Regions from separate parts of the Serratia sp. ID 25-353 genome, predicted to be linked through region 1. Evidence: predicted binding sites of a transcription regulator. Region 1 holds the regulator's gene; each other region holds the start of a gene.
The links. The regulator CRP, encoded in region 1, controls carbon source genes, mostly activating them, when cyclic AMP is high. The targets are predictions, from matches to a motif close to ATGTGANNNNNNTCACAT.
Positions count from the first base shown of each region.

Region 2: ACYF6X_RS12845 (ABC-F family ATPase) is a predicted target of CRP. The motif match lies at 2,437-2,454, and genes of this name have one in related genera.
Region 3: udp (uridine phosphorylase) is a predicted target of CRP. The motif match lies at 2,024-2,041, and genes of this name have one in related genera.
Region 4: cdd (cytidine deaminase) is a predicted target of CRP. The motif match lies at 3,386-3,403, and genes of this name have one in related genera.

Region 1 covers NZ_CM139236.1:4,722,609-4,727,702, reverse strand. The annotation lists gene argD (bifunctional acetylornithine/succinyldiaminopimelate transaminase) at 1-954, shown strand, start outside; gene ACYF6X_RS22720 (YccS/YhfK family putative transporter) at 995-3,073, opposite strand; gene crp (cAMP-activated global transcriptional regulator CRP) at 3,124-3,756, opposite strand; gene ACYF6X_RS22710 (OsmC family protein) at 4,139-4,546, shown strand; gene ACYF6X_RS22705 (phosphoribulokinase) at 4,585-5,094, opposite strand, start outside.
Region 2 covers NZ_CM139236.1:2,669,340-2,674,433, reverse strand. The annotation lists gene cynR (transcriptional regulator CynR) at 1-460, shown strand, start outside; gene ACYF6X_RS12850 (MFS transporter) at 483-1,787, opposite strand; gene ACYF6X_RS12845 (ABC-F family ATPase) at 2,480-4,072, shown strand; gene moeB (molybdopterin-synthase adenylyltransferase MoeB) at 4,124-4,879, opposite strand; gene moeA (molybdopterin molybdotransferase MoeA) at 4,882-5,094, opposite strand, start outside.
Region 3 covers NZ_CM139236.1:239,956-245,049, reverse strand. The annotation lists gene ACYF6X_RS01075 (DedA family protein) at 1-146, opposite strand, end outside; gene ACYF6X_RS01070 (tyrosine-protein phosphatase) at 226-1,008, opposite strand; gene udp (uridine phosphorylase) at 1,139-1,900, opposite strand; gene ACYF6X_RS01060 (dienelactone hydrolase family protein) at 2,387-3,214, shown strand; gene metE (5-methyltetrahydropteroyltriglutamate--homocysteine S-methyltransferase) at 3,299-5,094, opposite strand, start outside.
Region 4 covers NZ_CM139236.1:2,642,526-2,647,619, reverse strand. The annotation lists gene sanA (outer membrane permeability protein SanA) at 1-355, opposite strand, end outside; gene ACYF6X_RS12735 (NAD-dependent malic enzyme) at 525-2,222, opposite strand; gene cdd (cytidine deaminase) at 2,444-3,328, opposite strand; gene ACYF6X_RS12725 (CidB/LrgB family autolysis modulator) at 3,466-4,161, opposite strand; gene ACYF6X_RS12720 (CidA/LrgA family protein) at 4,158-4,565, opposite strand; gene ACYF6X_RS12715 (hypothetical protein) at 4,760-5,094, opposite strand, start outside.

The DNA.
Region 1 (5,094 bases):
GCAAGCAAACTGATCGACGCCACCTTTGCCGACCGGGTGTTCTTCGCCAACTCCGGCGCAGAGGCCAACGAGGCGGCGTTCAAACTGGCGCGCCATTACGCCATCACCCGCCACAGTCCGTACAAAACCAAAATCATCGCCTTCTATAACGCGTTCCACGGCCGCACGCTGTTCACCGTGTCGGTGGGCGGGCAGGCCAAATACTCCGACGGGTTCGGGCCGAAGCCGGCCGACATCGTGCACGTGCCGTTCAACGATTTGGCGGCGGTGAAGGCGGTGATGGACGATCACACCTGCGCGGTGGTGATGGAGCCGATTCAGGGTGAGGGCGGTATTACGCCGGTCGACGCCGGCTTCCTCAACGGCGTGCGCGAGCTTTGCGATCAACATCAGGCGCTGCTGGTGTTCGACGAAGTGCAAAGCGGCATGGGGCGCAGCGGCAAACTGTTCGCCTATATGCATTATGGCGTGACGCCGGACATTCTCACCACCGCCAAGGCGCTGGGCTGCGGTTTCCCGGTCAGCGCCATGCTGACAACCGAAGAAATTGCGTCGGTGATGCAGGTGGGCACCCACGGCACCACCTACGGCGGCAACCCGCTGGCCTGCGCGGTGGCGGAGGCGGCGCTGGACGTGATCAATACGCCGGAGGTGCTGAGCGGCATCGAGCAGCGTCATGCGCTGTATGTGCAGGCTTTGCAGCATATCGGTGATAAATACGGTATTTTCACCGCGATTCGCGGCATGGGGTTACTGATTGGCGCCGAGCTGACGCCGCATTATCACGGCAGAGCGCGCGACTTCCTCACCGCCGCCGCCGCGCGTGGGTTGATGATCCTCAACGCCGGGCCGAACGTGATCCGTTTCGCGCCGTCGCTGGTGGTGGAGCTGCAGGATATCGAGGCCGGCATGGCGCTGTTCGAGCTGGCGGTGCAGGATGTGATCAACGCCTGAAGCCCGCGCGGCATATAACGGGGCGCGGCATGCCGCGCCCTTATTGATCGCGCAGTTTGCGCTTGAGCCAAATGCCGTGGTGCGGGCGCTGGCGCCAGGCCAGCGACGAAATGGTGTGCATCACGCTCAGGTGCGACAAAATGCGCCGCAGGTGGCGCTCCATCTCGGTGACGGGCATGTCCGGATGCAGATCCGGCGGCTGCATGATGCCGCTGTTGCCGCTGCTCGGGCCGTCGTATTCCAACCGCTGCTGGCAGCTTTGCAGCGCGATTTCACAGGTTTGCAGATACGCTTCCGCCAGTTTCGGCGTCAGCATGTAGTGCTCGCGCGCCAGAATGGTCATGGCGTTCAGGTGTTCGACGATGAACTGGCTGTGAGTGACCCACAGCCGCATGTCCGCCAGATAGTTTGACGCGAACCCCGGCTCCTGCATCGCCTGATTGAGCGAGGTGAACAGCGCGTTGTGCGCCTGGTTAACCTGCATGCGAGTATAGGCCAACGCGGTGGCGTCCGGTTCCGGTTGCTTCAGCATCAGCCGCAGCGCGGCTTGATCGTTCTCCAGCGCCTGATGGGCATTCTTGCGCAGCAGCCCGCTTTGCCACTGCGGCCACAGCCAAATGGTGCCGCCGAACGCCAGCACGCAGCCGATCAGCGTATCGATCAGGCGCGGCACCAGAAAATGCGAGCCGTTCAGCGCCAGCAGCTGCAGGGTGTAAACCGCCGTGACCGTAAAGCCAATCACCGACAGCCCGTAGTTCTTGCGCGAAACCAGGTAGGCCAGCAGCGTGATCACCAACATGATGCTCAGCGTTTCGCCTTCCGGCAACTGCAGCTGCAGCAGCCCGGCCGCCAGCAATAGCCCGGCAATCGTGCCCAGCGCACGGTGCTGAATGCGCACCCGGGTGGCGTTATACCCGTTTTGGCTTACCAGCATGATGGTGAGCAGGATCCAGTAAGGCTTCGGCAGGTTGAACACCGCGCCCAGACTGCTGCCGATCGCCAGCGTCACGCCCAGCCGTGCGGCGTTGCGCAGGGCGGTGGATTTGAACGACAGGTAGCTGGCCAGCGCCGGCCAAAACGGCAGGCGGTGTTGGCCGGGCATCAGATCGCGGCGGTACAACGGATGCTGGGTACGCAGCAGGCGGGCGATGCGGCTGAAGTGGTAATAACAAAACTGGCCGACCGGGTTATCGGGATGCTGCGCCGCCATTTTTTCCAGCGCCGCCAGCTCGTGGGTCATGGAGAAGCGCTTCGAATGTTGATGGTAGAGAATATCGTGCGCCACCACGCGCAGCCGGCCGGCGATCACCTGAGCATTGCGGCGAATGATCGCTTCGGCCTGGCTCTGCTCCACCAGCTTTTGCACCTCTTCCGGCAGATGCAGGCTGACGGTGATGTGCTCCTGCAGATCCATCGCCACCTGAAAGGCGCGCTGCAGGCGCTTTTGCTCGAGGTTGTTGGCGTGCGGCAGGAAATTAAGCTGTTGGTACAAAAGGCTGATCAGATCCATCACCTTTTGCTGGCGCACCAGCAGCGGCGGCAGCGCGGTTTGCGGATCAATATGCTGGGTCAGCAGCGAGTATTTGGCTTCGAAATAGTCCGCCAGTTCCAGGTAGAGCTGGCTGAGCGTCTCGCGCATCGGCTGCTCTTTCCACAGCTTGAACCAGAACCAAGTGAATAAGCCGTACCAGGCGGTGCCGATGGCGTACAGCAGCGGCGCCTGCCAGAGAGGCACCGTACCGGCCGTGCTGAGGGCGAAGATGGCGGCCACCAGCGCCGCCGGCAACAGCCGGGCGTGCAGCGGGCTGATTTCACCGGTGACGCCGAGCAGCAGTGCCAGGCCCAGCATCAGCGCCGGCAGCGGCACGTGCCACAACATGGCCTGTTGCAGCAGCACGCTGCTGAAGGCGAACAGCGAACCGCCGACGATCAGACGTTTAAAGAAGCGCTTATGCGGTGTGTCCAGACCGGCGATATTGCAGCAGGCGGGCACCAGAGAGAACATCAGGCCGAGCTGTAGCTGGCCTATCAGCAGGCCGAACAGCACCGGCAGGCACAACACCAGCGTTTGTCGCAGTGCGTAGTTGATTTCCGGGTGGTAGATCAGGCGGCGCCACATGGCAGAAAGCAGACAAAAAAACGGCGCAGATTGCGCCGTTTCTTCAGGGATTAACGGGTGCCGTAGACGACAATGGTTTTGCCGTGGGCGGAAATCAGGTTTTGATCTTCCAGCATTTTCAGAATACGGCCAACGGTTTCACGCGAGCAGCCGACGATCTGGCCGATCTCCTGACGGGTGATCTTGATCTGCATGCCGTCCGGGTGAGTCATGGCGTCGGGTTGCTTCGCCAGATTCAGCAGGGTTTGCGCGATGCGGCCGGTCACGTCCAGGAAGGCGAGGTTGCCCACTTTTTCGGAAGTGACCTGCAGGCGGCTTGCCATTTGGGCGGACAGACGCATCAGGATGTCCGGGTTCACCTGGATCAGCTGACGGAATTTCTTGTAGGAAATTTCGGCCACTTCACAGGCGGTTTTCGCGCGAACCCAGGCGCTGCGCTCCTGGCCTTCTTCGAACAATCCGAGCTCGCCGATGAAATCCCCCTGGTTGAGGTAGGACAGGATCATCTCTTTACCTTCTTCATCCTTGATCAGCACCGCGACGGAGCCTTTCACGATGTAGTAAAGCGTTTCGGCCTTTTCACCTTGGTGAATCAGCGTACTCTTCGATGGATATTTGTGGATATGGCAATGAGACAGGAACCATTCGAGAGTAGGGTCTGTTTGCGGTTTGCCGAGAACCATTCGCTGTTATCCTCTGTTGTTATCGCTGCCTTGTGTCACAGGGGTCAGAGTTCCCTGTAAAACCCGCCTGTAGCCGCAGTCATGAGCGAGGGCTACCGGCAAGTTTTGAGGCGTGTCATAAAAATACGCTGTCGCTCTAGCATATTAACTTGCCGTAAGCGCTGCAAGCTACATTCTGTTAACATACCGGTAAAGGAGCCTTTCTCTGGGCGTTTCCCTGAAATTCAGTGTCCCGGAAAGATTTATTGCGGCTCTGTTTGTAGCACAGAGTAAGGCGGGTGTCTCGTGTTGTCTCGCTTCAGCATGATTAGCATCAGGTTACGTTGCCTGTTTCTATGCGAAAGCGTACCCTGATTTTAAGAAATTAACCGGAGTGACCAGAATGCAGGCAAGAGTTAAATGGGTGGAAGGGTTAACGTTTTTGGGTGAATCGGCCTCCGGCCACCAGGTGCTGATGGATGGCAACGCCGGCGATAAAGCGCCCAGCCCGATGGAGATGGTGCTGATGTCGGTGGGCGGCTGCAGCGCGATCGACGTGGTGTCCATCCTGCAAAAAGGGCGCAACGACGTGCGCGACTGTGAGGTGAAGCTGACCTCCGAGCGCCGTGAAGAAGCCCCGCGGTTGTTCACCCATATCAACCTGCATTTCATCGTTACCGGCCAGGACCTGACCGACAAGATCGTCGAGCGTGCGGTGAACCTGTCGGCGGAGAAATACTGCTCGGTGGCGTTGATGCTTAACAAGGCCGCCACGGTGACCCACAGTTTCGAGATCCGCCACCCGGCGTAATCGAGACGGAGCGCGGCCCGGCGCCGCGCTCAACGCGTTTATTCGATCTTCTTGCCTTCCAGCAGCCGCTGCACCAGCGGCGCCATGATCAGTTCCATCGCCAGCCCCATCTTGCCACCCGGCACCACTAACGTATTGATGTGCGAGATAAACGAGCCCTGCAGCATCGCCAGCAAATAGGGGAAGTCAATTTGATCCAGCCCGCGAAAGTGGATCACGACGAAGCTTTCGTCCAGTGAGGGAATCGCCTTGGCGGCGAACGGGTTGGAGGTGTCCACCGTCGGCACGCGCTGGAAGTTGATGTGGGTGCGCGAGAACTGCGGCGTGATGTAGTTGATGTAATCTTCCATCGAACGCACCACCGAGTCCATCACCGCTTCGCGAGAGTGACCGCGCTCGCCGGTATCGCGGATCAGTTTCTGGATCCACTCCAGGTTGACGATCGGTACCACGCCGACCAGCAGATCGACGTGGTTTGCCACGTCGTGGTGCTCGGTGACCACGCCGCCGTGCAACCCCTCGTAAAACAGCACGTCGGTCGGCGCCGG
Region 2 (5,094 bases), 2.1 Mb from region 1:
CGAGATGGCGCAGTCGGCGGAGGTGGAAGCGGCGGCGTTATTCAGCGAGACGCTGGAGCTGATGGTCGGCGCCGACCATCCCCTGGCGGCGCATCGCCGGCCGCTGACGCTGGCGGAGTGGCAACATCTGCCGCTGGCCTTGCTGAGCGGCGACTTCGCCACGCGCCAGTTTATCGATCGCTACTGCACGCAGCTGGGATTTCGGCCGCAGGTGGCGGTGGAGGCCAACGCGCTGGGCGCCATCGTCGAGATCGTGCGGCGTGGGCAGCTCGCCACGCTGCTGCCGGCCGCCATTGCGCGCGAGAACCGGCAGTTGAAAAAAGTGGCATTGGCCAACGCTATGCCGGTGCGGCAGGCGGTATGGCTGCAGCGCAAAGGCGCTTACCGCAGCGCCGCCGCGCAGGCGTTTATCGCCGTCTTGCAGGAACAGGGCGTTACGCCTACGCCGGGCAGCCAATAGCCACGTGGCCCGGCAGCATGCGCTATTCTTTATGACGCTCTCGGAACAGCAGAGTGGCTATCAGGCTGACGGTCAGCATGCCGGTCACGTACCACGCCGGCGCCAGCGGGTTGCCGCTGGTCTCCAGCAGCCAGGTGACGATCAGCTGCGCCGATCCGCCAAACAGCGTCACGCCGAAAGCGTAAATCATCGAGGTGCCGGTGGCGCGCACGTGGCGCGGCAGCGCCGAGACGATCAGCATGGTGCTCGCCAGCATGTTGATGCCTAGTGCGCCGATCAGCAGGATGCGGAAAACAATCGCCAGCCACAGGGTTTGCGTGGCGCTGAGGAACCAGAAGGTCGGGTAAATCAGGATCAGTGCCGCAAAGATCGAGAACAGCAGCGGCCTTTTGTAATTCTGGATCCGATCGACATAGCGCCCGGCGTAATAGACTGCCACAATTTGCACCACGGAGGCGATGCAGCTGAACAGATAGGCGGTCGGGCCGGCGATGTGGTAGGTCTGCATCATGTAGGTCGGCATGTAAAGCAGCACCACATAAACCATCACGGTGCCGGACATGATGACCAGCACACCCAGCAACAGGTCTTTAGCATGGTTGCTCACCAGATCCCATACCGGATTCAGCGGCATCCGCGCACGATCCGGCTGTTCGCCGCTGTAGGTCTCTTCCAGGTGCTTACGGATATAGACGCCGACCGGAATGATCAGCAGGCCGATGATGAACGGCACGCGCCAGCCCCAGGCATAAAGCGCCTCTTCCGGCAGAAAATAGGTGAGCGCCAGCCCACAAGAGGCGCCGAGCAGGGCGCTGACGCCCTGGCTGATCGCCTGCCAGCTGACGAAAAAGCCGCGCTGATTGGCGCCGGCCGACTCCAGCAGCAGCGTAGTCGCTGAGCCCACTTCACCGCCGGCAGCGAAGCCCTGAATCAGGCGGCCGACTACGATCAGCACCGGCGCCAGAACGCCGATTTGCGCATGGGTCGGCGCGAAGGCGATCAGGGCAGTGCCGACGCCCATTAGCACGATGGTCATCAGCATGGCGGCCTTGCGGCCGACCCGGTCGGCATAGGCGCCCAGCACCATGCTACCCAGCGGGCGCATGATAAAGCCGACGCCGAACACCGCCACCGACATCAACAATGAACCGTAGGCGCTGTCGCTGGGGAAATAGAGTTTGCCGATGATGGCGGCAAAGAAGCTGTACACGGTGAAGTCGAAAATCTCCAGGCCGTTGCCCAGGCTGGCGCCGACAATGACTTTGTAATTTACCGCGCCTTTCTCCGCCGTTTGGCTTTTGGGCAAGGTTTTTTCAGCAGTGTTCATCGTTATCTCTCGCGATAGGTGGACGGTGTGTTGTTATTATTTTCTGGCCGTGGTGGCATTATCCGGGACGGCGATAATCGCCGCCCGAAGCGGCAACAGAATGGCAACGTCTCCTTTACATATACTTGTATGTACAATCATATGCAATGCGAGATCAATTAACGGGATAACGGTGGTTTGATTTTTTTAAGATTTTGTATTTATATGTTTTTTTTGGATTTATGATGTGTGGCAGTGAGGTGATTTAGTGCCGATTTAGTGAGCTGTAGCGCATTAATCATTGAAAAAATCCTGGCATTTAAGAGGAGGGTCACAAAATGTCGCGTATAGCAGAATATGTGGCGATAGTCGGCAAGAAATAGAATTAAATAGAGGTGCGTTGACTGTATCAATGATTTTCAAGAGGTATTCAGGTGCGATTTATTCTTACCTGGTGCGGTATCTGGCGAGAATGAAATTCATTTTTTATTTTAATTAATACCGCTAATTAATATTTTTGGTGAATTTGTTCCAGTTATTGTACGGCTTGCTGCGTGAAGCCTTCCTGTGACTTTCATTGGCGTTATTAAATGCAGGTATGGCTCATCCGTCGGAAACGCTCAAAATGTCACCAAAACTTCCCGCGATCTCTGAACCCCGTTGTGGCATAATGCGCGCCAAATCACATTCCCTATGTATAAAGAGCGAGCGCTGTGTTAAGCACCAACAACATCACCATGCAGTTCGGCAGCAAGCCGTTGTTTGAAAACATCTCTGTCAAATTCGGCGGCGGCAACCGTTACGGCCTGATCGGCGCCAACGGCTGCGGCAAGTCCACCTTTATGAAAATCCTCGGCGGCGATTTGGCGCCGACCGGCGGCAACGTGTTCCTCGATCCGAACGAGCGCCTGGGTAAACTGCGTCAGGATCAGTTCGCCTTCGAACAATACAGCGTGCTGGACACCGTGATCATGGGCCACACCGAGCTGTGGGCGGTGAAGGAAGAGCGCGACCGCATCTACGCCATGGCGGAGATGAGCGAAGAAGACGGCTATAAAGTGGCCGATCTGGAAGTCGCCTACGGCGAGATGGACGGTTACACCGCCGAAGCGCGCGCCGGCGAACTGCTGCTTGGCGTCGGCATTCCGGTGGAACAGCACTACGGCCCGATGAGCGAAATCGCGCCGGGCTTCAAGCTGCGGGTGTTGCTGGCGCAGGCGCTGTTCTCCGATCCGGAGATCCTGCTGCTCGACGAACCGACCAACAACCTGGACATCGATACCATTCGTTGGCTGGAGCAGGTGCTGAACGAGCGTAACAGCACCATGATCATCATCTCGCATGACCGTCACTTCCTGAACATGGTCTGCACCCATATGGCGGATCTGGACTACGGCGAGCTGCGCGTCTATCCGGGCAACTACGACGAATACATGACCGCCGCCACCCAGGCGCGTGAGCGTCTGATGGCGGACAACGCCAAGAAGAAAGCGCAGATCAACGAGCTGCAATCGTTCGTCAGCCGCTTCAGCGCCAACGCCTCCAAGTCCAAGCAGGCCACCTCGCGCGCTCGCCAGATCGACAAGATCCAGCTGGAAGAAGTGAAAGCCTCCAGCCGCCAGAACCCGTTCATCCGTTTCGAGCAGGACAAGAAGCTGTTCCGTAACGCGTTGGAAGTGGAAGCGCTCACCAAGGGCTTCGACGAAGGCCCGCTGTTCAACAAGCTGAACCTGATGGTGGAAGTGGGCGAGAAGGTTGCAGTGCTGGGCGCCAACGGCATCGGTAAAACTACCCTGCTGAAAACGCTGGTGGGCGATGCGCAGCCGGACAGCGGCACCGTGAAGTGGTCGGAAAATGCCCGTATCGGTTATTACGCGCAGGATCACGAATACGAGTTCGACGACACCCTGAGCGTATTCGATTGGATGAGCCAGTGGAAGCAGGAAAAAGACGACGAGCAGGCGGTGCGCAGCGTGCTGGGCCGTTTGCTGTTCAGCCAGGACGACATCAAGAAGCGCGTGAAGGTGCTGTCCGGTGGTGAGAAGGGCCGCATGCTGTTCGGCAAGCTGATGATGCAGCGCCCGAATATTCTGGTGATGGACGAACCGACCAACCACCTGGATATGGAATCCATCGAATCGCTGAACATGGCGCTGGAGATGTACGAAGGCACGCTGATCTTCGTCTCTCACGACCGTGAGTTCGTCAGCTCGCTGGCAACCCGGATTCTGGAAATCACCCCGAACAAGGTGATCGACTTTACCGGCAACTACGAAGACTATCTGCGCAGCCAGGGCATCGTGTAACCCTCGTGGCAACGCATCAGGGCGGGAATTATCCCGCCCTTTTTTTATCCGTCATTCCCCGCCGCACACTTCGCAGTGCGGATCCTTTGGCAGTTTCATCTCCCGGAACTGCATGCTCATCGCATCGAACATCAACAGCTTGCCGCGCAGCGGTTGACCATAGTCGGCCAGCAGCTTGATGGCTTCCATCGCCTGTAGGGTGCCGATGGTGCCGACCAGCGGCGCCATCACGCCCGCTTCTACGCAGGTGAGGGCGCTGTCGCCGAACAGCCGGCTCAGGCAGCGGTAGCAGGGCTCGCCCGGCTGATAGGTGAACACGCTGAGCTGGCCTTCCATGCGGATCGCCGCGCCGGAAACCAGCGGCTTGCGCTGCGCGTGGCACCGGCGGTTCAGGGCATCGCGCGCCGCCACGTTGTCGGTGCAGTCCAGCACCAGATCGCAGGCGGCGATCTCTGCCGCAACTGCCTCATCTTCCAGTCGGCCGTCGATCGCGTCGATGCGGATATGCGGGTTGATGGCGCTCAGTTCGCGCTTGGCGGAGGCGACTTTGCTCTGGCCGATGCGATCGTCGCGGTGCAGGATCTGACGCTGCAGGTTGGAGAGCGAGACGGTGTCGAAATCCACCAGCACCAGATGGCCGACGCCGGCCGCCGCCAGGTAAGGCGCGGCGGCGCAGCCCAGCCCGCCCAGCCCGGCGATCAGCACGCGGGCGGCCTTCAGCTTCTCCTGGCCGTCGAAGTCAAAGCCGCGCAGCACGATCTGGCGGTTGTAGCGCAGCGCTTCGGCGTCGGTCAATTCCGGCAGCATGCTCAACTCCTCAGCAGGGCGTTGAACGGCTCGATCTCCACCGTTTCACCCACCGCCACCGAACCGCGTTCGCGCTCCAGCACGATGAAACAGTTGCCCTGACTGTAGGAGCTGAAGACGTGCGAGCCCTGGTGGCCGGTGGTGCTGACCTCCAGTTCGCCCGCGGCGTTGCTGCTGAACACGCCGCGCTGGAAATCGAGGCGGCCCGGCGATTT
Region 3 (5,094 bases), 620 kb from region 1:
GCCAGCAGGATCACCGTGGCCGGCAGCAGCAGAGACAAAAACGCCAGCGACTCGCCGAACGCCAGGAAGAAGATGATGGGAATGGCCCAGCCTTCGTGCTGACGCACGACGTCGCTGACCCAGTTGATAACGTCATTGAGGCTCAATGCGGGGCTCCTGATACGCGATAATTCGCCGCCTAGGATAGGCCGGGGCGAGTTAAACCCCGGCTAAACGCGCGGCGATTTACTCGAGGTAGAACGCCTGCAGCGCTTCGCGCTGGGCCGCGCCCAGGCCGTATTCCGCTTCCAGCCAACGGTCGGTGGAACCGTATTGCTGACGGATGCAGCCCAACGCCGTCATCAGGAACTCCTCGCGCGCGCTGAGCACGTAGGCGAATTGCTCCAGCGCCGCTGCATTCAGCTTGATAGACAGCTGATCCAGCATCTGCTCGCGGAAAGTGGCCAGCGTGGTTTCGGTCAGCAGATAGTCTTCCAGCACCGTCGCTTCATCGGCCCCCAGCGCGAACAGCACCAGTGCCGAACCGACCCCGGTGCGATCCTTGCCGACCGCGCAGTGCTGCACGATGGCGCCACCGCCAGGATTACTCAACAGCTGCGCCAGCCGCTGATAGGCCGCATTGCCGAACGGCAGGCGGCGATACAGCTCCAGCATGAACGCCCGGGCGTCGAAAGCGGCCAACGTTTCGTTGGTGAGCTTCTCCAGGTTGGCGTTGACTTCGCTGCTCAGCGGGTTGGCCGGCACGTGGTGATAATCGGCGCCACTCCACAGAATATCCGGCTTGGTCTGCACCTCGTCGGCATCGCGGTAGTCCAGCACCGAGCGCACCGGCACGCCGGCGAGAAAGGTGCAGTCGTTTTCCGTCAGCCGCTCGAGGGAACCGGAGCGGAACAGCAGGCCGCGCTTGATGCGGCGCCCGTCGGCCACGCCGTTGCCGCCGAAGTCGCGGAAATTGATGCCGCCGTCGAGCGGCGCGAGCGAAGGATGAAGCAGGATCTGGGCGGTCATAAACGTCCTCGTTGTTTTTGTTATGACAACGCGCGGCAGCCATCGGCGCAGCGCTGAGGAGTATCACCGTAACAGATTCGCCGCGAATGGAAAAACGGGCCGCGTCGGCGGCCCATTGAGGGAATGGCGATTACAGCAGACGGCGGGCAGCGTCCACCACGATCTGCACCGCTTTGCTTTCGGTGTTTTTCATGGTCTCGGCGTTCGGGATCTCTTGCTGGGTGCGGTTGACGATCACCCCGGCCACCATGCCAGCACGCAGGCCCTGGCTGGCGCACATGGTCAGCAGCGTGGCGGATTCCATTTCATAGTTCATCACGCCCATCGCTTGCCATTCTTCCATCGAGCCTTTGAAACGGCTGACTACGCGGCCGGAGTAGGTATCGTAACGTTCCTGGCCCGGATAGAAGGTATCGGAAGAGGCGGTCACGCCAATGTGCGTGGTGGCGCCGCTGGCCTTGGCCGCTTCCACCAGCGCGGTGGTGCAGGCGAAGTCCGCGACCGCCGGGAACTCCATCGGCGCAAAGTGCAGGCTGGCGCCGTCGAGGCGTACCGCCGCCGTGGTGACCAGCACGTCGCCGACGTTGATGTTCGCCTGAATGGCGCCGGTGGTGCCGATGCGCAGGAAGGTGCGAATGCCCAGCTGCGCCAACTCTTCCACCGCGATAGAAGTAGAGGGGCCGCCGATACCGGTAGAGCAGACGATCACCGCCTTGCCGTCCAGCTCCGCGCGCCAGGTAGTGAATTCACGATGGGAGGCCAGATGCACCGGATTTTCCATCAGCTTGGCAATCTTCTCTACGCGCTGCGGATCGCCCGGCACGATGGCAAGCTGGGCCCCTTGTAAATCGTTCTTGGTGAGGCCGAGATGAAAAACGTCAGACTGAGACATACGAGACTCCTCATGGATCATGTTTATTGGGAGGAACAAAAAAGCACTCTACTGAAAATCGCCGCTTAATTTCGTGACGACAGTCACTATGAAAAGAGAAACAAATTACATGCTACATATTTTTTGTGATTTTTATCACAAAAAGCACTGTGACGCTCCCTGAAGGCACCGCTCTACCTCAGTCTAGCCGACAAATCTTGCCGCCCTCTGCCCGTTGATTGCCGGCTGAAACTATTTAGCTGATCAATTCAAAATACCCTCATCTTATCGGTTGCTTAGGGACAAAAAAGCCCTTTAACGCACCTTATGGCACTTACGCAGGCCAAAACGCGTAATAACATGATAAAAAGCGTTTAAAAATGCCGCAAAGCCAGATAATTAGCCGTTTTTTATCGACTTGTCCGAAAGTGCGCCACGCAGCGCCAATAATGGGTAATCTTTCCTATAGTTAATCTCAGCGCTTTTTTCTATTGCACGGAGACCGCAATGAAAACCGAACATGTGATGACATTAGAACAGGCTCAGGGGGGATTCGCCCCGGCCGCCGCGCCGTTGGCCGCCTCCGCGATTATCACCGACGAACAGGGCATTCACGCCGGGCAAACGACCATCCCTTCTCAGGGCGACGCCCTGCCGGCCTACGTCGCCAAACCCGCCGACCAGAGCGGCCCCTTCCCCATCGTCCTCGTGGTGCAGGAAATCTTCGGCGTCCATGAACATATTCAGGATCTGTGCCGCCGCCTGGCCAAGCAGGGCTATCTGGCGATCGCGCCCGAGCTCTATTTCCGCCAGGGCGACGCCAACGACTACACCGATATCGGCGAGCTGTTCCAGCAGCTGGTCACCAAGGTGCCGGATCGTCAGGTGCTGTCGGATCTGGATCACGCCGCGCACTGGGCTATCCGCCACGGCGGCGACGCCGGCAAGCTGGCGATCACCGGTTTCTGCTGGGGTGGCCGCATCACCTGGCTGTACGCGGCGCACAACCCGCAGTTGAAGGCGGCGGTCGCCTGGTACGGCAAACTGGTTGGCGAGAAAACGCTGAATTCACCGAAGCAGCCGGTCGACGTCGCCACCCACCTGTCGGCGCCGGTGCTGGGGCTGTATGGCGGGCAGGATAGCGGCATCCCGCTGGAGACGGTGGAAACCATGCGTCAGGCGATCCGCGCCGCCAACGCCGAGGCCGAAATCGTGGTGTACCCCGAGGTCGGGCATGCGTTCAACGCCGACTATCGCCCCAGCTACAACGCCGAAGCGGCGCAAGACGGCTGGCAGCGCATGCTGGCGTGGTTCGCCCAGCACGGCGTCAAATAATTTCCTTCACATAAAAAAGGGCGCCGAAGCGCCCAATCATCACACCAGTAAATCTATAAGCGGCGGTTCATCCGCCGCACGGCATCACGCGTGCTCGCGCAGGCGCTGTGCCGCCAATACCATGTTGGCCAGCGACTGCCGGGTTTCTGGCCAGCCGCGGGTTTTCAGGCCGCAATCCGGGTTAACCCACAGGCGTTCCGCCGGGATGTTCTGCGCCGCTTTACGCAGCAGCGCTTCAATCCATTCCACGCTCGGCACGTTCGGCGAGTGGATATCGTAGACGCCCGGCCCGATTTCGTTCGGGTATTCGAACTCCTTGAAGGCTTCCAGCAGATCCATATCGGAACGCGAGGTCTCGATGGTGATCACGTCGGCGTCCAGCGCGGCGATGGAGTCCATGATGTCGTTGAACTCGCAGTAACACATGTGGGTGTGGATCTGGGTGTCGTCCCGCGCCACGGCGGCGTTCAGTTTGAAGGCGTCCACCGCCCACTTCAGGTAAGCGGCCCAGTCGGATTGACGCAGCGGCAGCCCTTCGCGCAGGGCGGGTTCGTCGATCTGGATGATGCCGATGCCGGCTTTTTCCAAATCCTCCACTTCGTCGCGCAGCGCCAGCGCAATCTGCTTGGCAATCACTTCGCGGGTCACGTCTTCACGCGGGAACGACCAGCACAGGATGGTCACCGGCCCGGTCAACATGCCTTTCACCGGCTTGTCGGTCAGCGACTGGGCGAATTTGGCCCACTCGACGGTGATGGCTTCCGGGCGGCTGACGTCACCGATGATGACCGGCGGCTTCACGCAGCGGGAGCCGTAGCTCTGCACCCAGCCGTTTTGGGTAAACACGAAGCCGTCGAGGTTCTCGCCGAAATACTCCACCATGTCGTTGCGCTCGGCTTCACCGTGCACCAGCACGTCCAGCCCGAGGCGCTCCTGCTCGACGATCGCCTGTTTGATGTGCTCACCGATGCTGGTGCGGTAGTTGTTGCCGTCCAAACGGCCCTGTTTGAAGTCCAGACGCAGGCCGCGGATCTCGGTGGTCTGCGGGAACGAACCGATGGTGGTGGTCGGCCAGGCCGGCAGGTTGAAACGCTCGCGCTGCGCCCTGGCGCGTTCGGCGTAAGCGCTGTGGCGTTCGCTGTCCTGCGCGGTGATCGCGGCCAGGCGGCGCTCAACCTGTGGGTTATGCACGCGGCTCGACTGACGGCGGGCGCGAATCGGCGCACTGTAGGCGTCCAGTTCGGCCTGCTTGGCCCCGTCAGGCGCGTTCAGCGCCGCAGTCAGCAGTGCCAGCTCGGCGCATTTTTGCAGCGCGAAGGCGAACCAGCTTTTCACTTCTTCGTCCAGACGGCTTTCCACGCTCAGGTCGATCGGGCTGTGCAGCAGTGAACAGGAGGTGCCGATCCACAGCGGGCGGGTGCCCACCAGCGGCTGCAGACGTTCGAACCAGCGGCTCAGATCGGCGCGCCAGACGTTGCGGCCGTTGATCACCCCCAGCGACAGCAGCCAGTCGTTCGGCAATGCGGCACTCAGCGCGGCAATATCGTCATGGCCGGCGACCAGATCGACGTGCAGCCCCTGCACCGGCAGCGTGCGAATGGTGTCGAGGTTGTGGCCGACGCTGTCGAAATACGTGGTCAGCAGCAGCTTCACCTGCCCCTGCAGCGCGTCGTAAGCCGGTTTGAACGCATCCAGCCAGGCTTGCGGCAGCTCCAGCACCAGCGCAGGTTCATCAATTTGCACCCACTCGACGCCGCGTTTCGCCAGCTCGGCCAGCACCTGTTGGTAAACCGGCAGGATATCTTTCAGCAGCGACAGGCGGTCGAACGGCTCGCCCTTCACCTTACCCAGCCACAGATAGGTCAGCGGGCCCAGCAGCA
Region 4 (5,094 bases), 2.1 Mb from region 1:
CCAGCACGATATCGCTCGGCGCCACGCCGGCGGCGATCAGATCGCGACGCATGGTCATCGGCTCGTTATAGCTTTGCTGGGCGTTGTCGCCGCTCAGCAGCAGGTATTTCACCTTGCCGCTGTTATAGGCGTTGATCGCCCCCTGAATGCGGTAACGGTAGTACTGGTTGATCACCCCGGTGCGGTAATACTTGGCGGTGCCGAGCACCACGCCGACCTGGCGGTGCGGCAATTCCTGCAGTTCGTCGTAGACGTAAGGCGCGGTTTTCCAGCTGATCCAGCGATCCAGCGCAATAGCCGAACCCATCAACACCGCAATGATGATGAACAGGCTGATGATCAGGCGTTTCCACATGTTGTTGCCTTACGCGCGCCGGGCTGAAAAAGATGGATCAAGGCTACTTTACCTGACCGATCGACGCAAGACGCGAACCGCCTGAAGCACGCGCAACGCCGCATTTTTAGGCGGTTTTGCCGCACAAAAAAGCCCGGCGGAGCCGGGCTGGGTCATTTCAGCGCGCCAATCAGAACGAAGTGCGCTTGTAGCTGCGGTACTGCGGCCGCCAGAAGTTGTGCTCGATGGCTTTCGACAGCGCGTCTTCGGAGGTGACGATCGCCACACCCTGCAGCTGCGCCGCTTTACCCACTTCCATGGCGATGCACTTCGACACGCCCTGAATATCGTCGATATTCGGCAGCAGTGCGCCGTGGCCGTCGGTGGCCAGCGGCGAACAGTCCGCCAGCGCGCGGCTGGCAGCCATCAGCATGGCGTCGGTGACGCGGGTGGCGCCGGAGGCCAGCACGCCGAGACCAATCCCGGGGAAGATGTAGGAGTTGTTGCACTGGGCGATCGGGTACAGCTGCTCTTTATAGCTCACCGGTGCGAACGGGCTGCCGGTCGCTACCAGGGCGGCGCCGTCGGTCCAGTTGATGATGTCTTCCGGACGGGCTTCCACGCGCGAGGTCGGGTTGGACAGCGGCATCACGATAGGGCGCTCGCAGTGCTTATGCATTTCGCGGATCAGCTCTTCGGTAAACAGCCCCGGCTGGCCGGACACGCCGATCAGAATGGTCGGCTTGGCATTGCGCACCACGTCCAGCAGCGAAATGGCGTCGCTGGCGGTTTCCCAACCGGCCAGGTTGTCGCTCTTCTGCACCAGCTTGCTCTGGAAATCGAGCAGGTTCGGCAGTTTGTCGGTCAGCAGGCCGAAGCGGTCGACCATGAACACGCGGGCGCGCGCTTCGTCTTCGCTCAAGCCTTCGGACTTCATCTGCGCGATGATCTGCTCGGCGATGCCGCAGCCGGCGGAACCGGCACCGAGGAAGGTGACGGTCTGATCGCGCAGCTGGCTGCCGGCGGCGCGGCTGGCGGCGATCAGGCTGCCGAGGGTCACTGCGGCAGTGCCCTGAATGTCATCGTTGAAGCAGCAGATCTCATCGCGGTAGCGATTCAACAGCGGGGTGGCGTTGTTCTGCGCGAAGTCTTCGAACTGCAGCAGCACGTTCGGCCAGCGGCGTTTGACCGCCTGAATAAACTCTTCGACGAAGGCGTGGTACTCCTCGCCGGAGATGCGCGGATGGCGCCAGCCCATGTACAGCGGATCGTTGAGGCGCTGCGGGTTGTTGGTGCCGACGTCCAGCACCACCGGCAGCGTGTAGGCCGGGCTGATGCCGCCGCAGGCGGTGTACAGCGACAGTTTGCCGATGGGGATACCCATGCCGCCGATACCCTGGTCGCCCAGACCGAGAATGCGCTCGCCGTCGGTGACCACGATCACCTTGACGTTCTGCTTGGTGGCATTTTGCAGCATGTCATCGATGCGATCGCGGTTCGGGTAGGAGATGAACAGCCCGCGCGCGCGGCGGTAGATATCGGAGAAGTGCTCACAGGCCTCGCCGACGGTCGGGGTGTAGATGATCGGCATCATCTCGCTCAGGTGCGAGTCCAGCAGGCGGTAGAACAGGGTTTCGTTGGTGTCCTGGATGTTGCGCAGGTAGATGTGCTTGTCGTTATCGTTCTTGAAATCCTGATACTGACGGTAGGCGCGTTCCACCTGTTCTTCGATGGTTTCCACCGCTTCCGGCAGCAGGCCGTGCAGGTTGAAGTGGCTACGTTCTTCCTCGGTGAAAGCGCTGCCTTTGTTCAGCAGCGGAAATTCCAGCAGAATCGGGCCGGCGTAAGGGATGTAGAGCGGGCGTTTGCTTTCGTATTCTAGTTCCATCAGTTTTACTCTTCACGTATCAGATAACTTTATTGCCGACGATCCTAAGAGATAAAGAGAAGATGTACAGCATTTGTTGCCAGATGATGAACCAGGTTGGCGTAATTATCGACAATCAAATGATTTTTTAACTAAAGAAAGTCTCTCTGGCGGCGTTGGGGCATTGTATTTGGCGGGCGGGGCTGTTAGCGGCGGAACCGGATGGCTCCGCCGTGGTGCGCTTAGAACGCGGCGCGGCTGACGTTTTGGCAGCCCAGTGCCGCCAGCGTGGCGCGGGTGGCGTCCCACTGGCTGAGGATCGCCTCTTGCGGTTCGACCAGCACGGCGCGGCGGATGTTCAGACAATCGCCGCCGGAGAGGTTCAGCAGGATCAGCGCGGCCTGCAACGGCGGCAGGCTCGGGTTGAAGGCGGCGTTTTCTGCATAGCGGCCGGCGTAGAGGTTACCGTCCTGCGTTTCCAGCGCCACGCCGCTGTGGGCGTTGCTGTACGGTGCGTGGCTCTGATTGGCCGCCGCCAGCGCCGCCTGCGTCAACGCATCGTCCAGCGCCAGCCGGTGGCCGTGATCGACCTTGTCCATCAGCAGCGAAGCGATATCCAGATCTTTCGGGCCGAAGGCGTCCGGCAGATAGTCCGCCAGCGTGGCCGGCGCGCGGCCCGGCAGACGGATCTGCAGATCGCCGCCGCTGTTCAGCTCATTCATAAACTGACGGCAATGGCCGCACGGCGTGTAGTTGACGGTGACCGAAGCCAGTGCCGGTTCACCGCGCAGCCAGGCATGGGTAACCGCGCACTGTTCCGCATGCACGGTTTGCTGCAGCGGTGCGCCGCTGAATTCCATATTGGCACCGAAATAGAGGTTGCCACTTTGCCCGCGTGCGATGGCACCGACGTGGAAGTGCGATATTGGGGTTAACGAGCAGGCCGCCGCCAGCGGCAGCAGCGCGAATGCCAGCGCATCATCGTCCAGTCCGCAGCCTGTGCGGATCGCCGCCGCTTGCTCGGCCGTGAACATCGCCGGAAAGTCAGGCGCGTCCAGATAGGGCTGCAGGGCGGATTGCAGTGTCGCGGGCAGTGCGCTGAACGCGGTGTGAAAACGCGGATGCATAGAAAGTCTCTCTACAGGTTAACGGGATAACATTCTAGGCAGGCCAGAGACATTAAAGTGTGATTAATGTCTCTTAATCGATGAAATTAATGCAATGAGATACATAAATGCGAGATGTATCGCAAGTTTCAACGTATTCAACCGAACAGATGCAGCAGCACCGGGAACAGGAACGGCGCCAGCAGCGAGGTGATAATGCCGCAGATCACCAGCGCCAGCGAGCCGAAAGCGCCTTCCTGGTAGTCCATCTCCGCGCAGCGTGCGGTGCCCAGCGCGTGGGATGCGGTGCCCATCGCCAGGCCGCGCGCCGAGTGGGTGGTGATTTTCAACAGGTTGAACAGCGTATGGCCGAGCACGGCGCCGAGGATACCGACGAAAATGACACAGACCGCGCTGATCGCCGGAATGCCGCCGAGCGAGTCCGCGACGGCCATGGCGATCGGCGTAGTGACCGATTTCGGCAGGATAGAGGCGGCGATTTCCGGCGTGGCGCCCAGCCACAGGGCGATGGCGCCGCCGCTGATCATGGCGGTCAGGCTGCCGATGAAGCACACCGCGATAATCGACTTCCAGCGCGCGCGGATCTGGTGCAGCTGTTCATACAGCGGGAAGGCCAGCGCGACGACCGCCGGCTGCAGCAGATCGTTGAGGATTTTGCTGCCCTGAAAGTAGCGCTCATAGGAGATGCCGGTGAGTAGCAGCAGCGGGATGATCACCGCCATGGACACCAGCAGCGGGTTGAGCAGTGGCATGTTCAGCTTACGCGCCAGCCAGCGCGCGGCGAAATAGACCGCCAGCGTTAGCGGCAGCGACCACCAGATTTCATGGATCATGGGTTACCCTCCGTGTCGTCGGGCTTACCGACGATGCGACGCTCGCGGTGAAAATAGTGTGAGGTATAGCCGACCACCACCAGCACCATCAGCGTGCTGATGAGGCAAGAAATAACCAGTGGGCCCAGATGCGCGACGATCTGGTCATAGTATTTCATCACCCCGACGCCGATCGGCACGAACAGCAGCACCATGTAGCGGATCAGCAAATGGCAGCCGGGTTTGACCCATTTGGCCGGCATAATTTGGGTAGAGAGCAGGGCGAACAGCAGCAGCATGCCGAGGATGCTGCCGGGAATGGCGAACGGCAGCAGCGCCGCCAGCGCGTTGCCGACGAACAGACAAAGATAGATGAGGAGCAGGGCTCTCAGGTATTTCCAGCACAGTGTGAGCACGTTGGCCATTGTCTTTTCCCGTTTAACTGATGCATTCATCATACAATTAAGTTGGGCAGTGTGCTATAGCTCACAAAAAATCATGACAGGGAGGAGTGCAGCAAGGAGGGGGGGTAAGAGGAGAGCAAACCAGCAACCCTCTGCATGCATTGTTCATGAGCAGAGTGTTGCTGGTTTGTAACAATATAAAGATAAAGGCGATCTCAATAGGGTTGGTGTTCCACACCTGCAGAATTAAGCGCGCGTTGCTCGTCCAAAGACTTCCTATGAAGCACAAATGGAATGGCGACGAACAGTATCAGCAGAATGTTGTTCGGGAAGTTTCCGAGTCCAAGGTTATAGAACAGTTCGATAGTGAGCGTAAAGAACACAAAATATCTGGCGCCGAAAATGTCAAAATGCTTGATCTTGTACAACTTGAATTGCAAGTAGACCATCAGAGCAAGATAAGTGAAGAAGCCAACAAATCCATAGTTGCTGACCATATAGATATAGGCGCTATCAATAGGTATTGCTTGTATTCCATAGAGTGACTTAT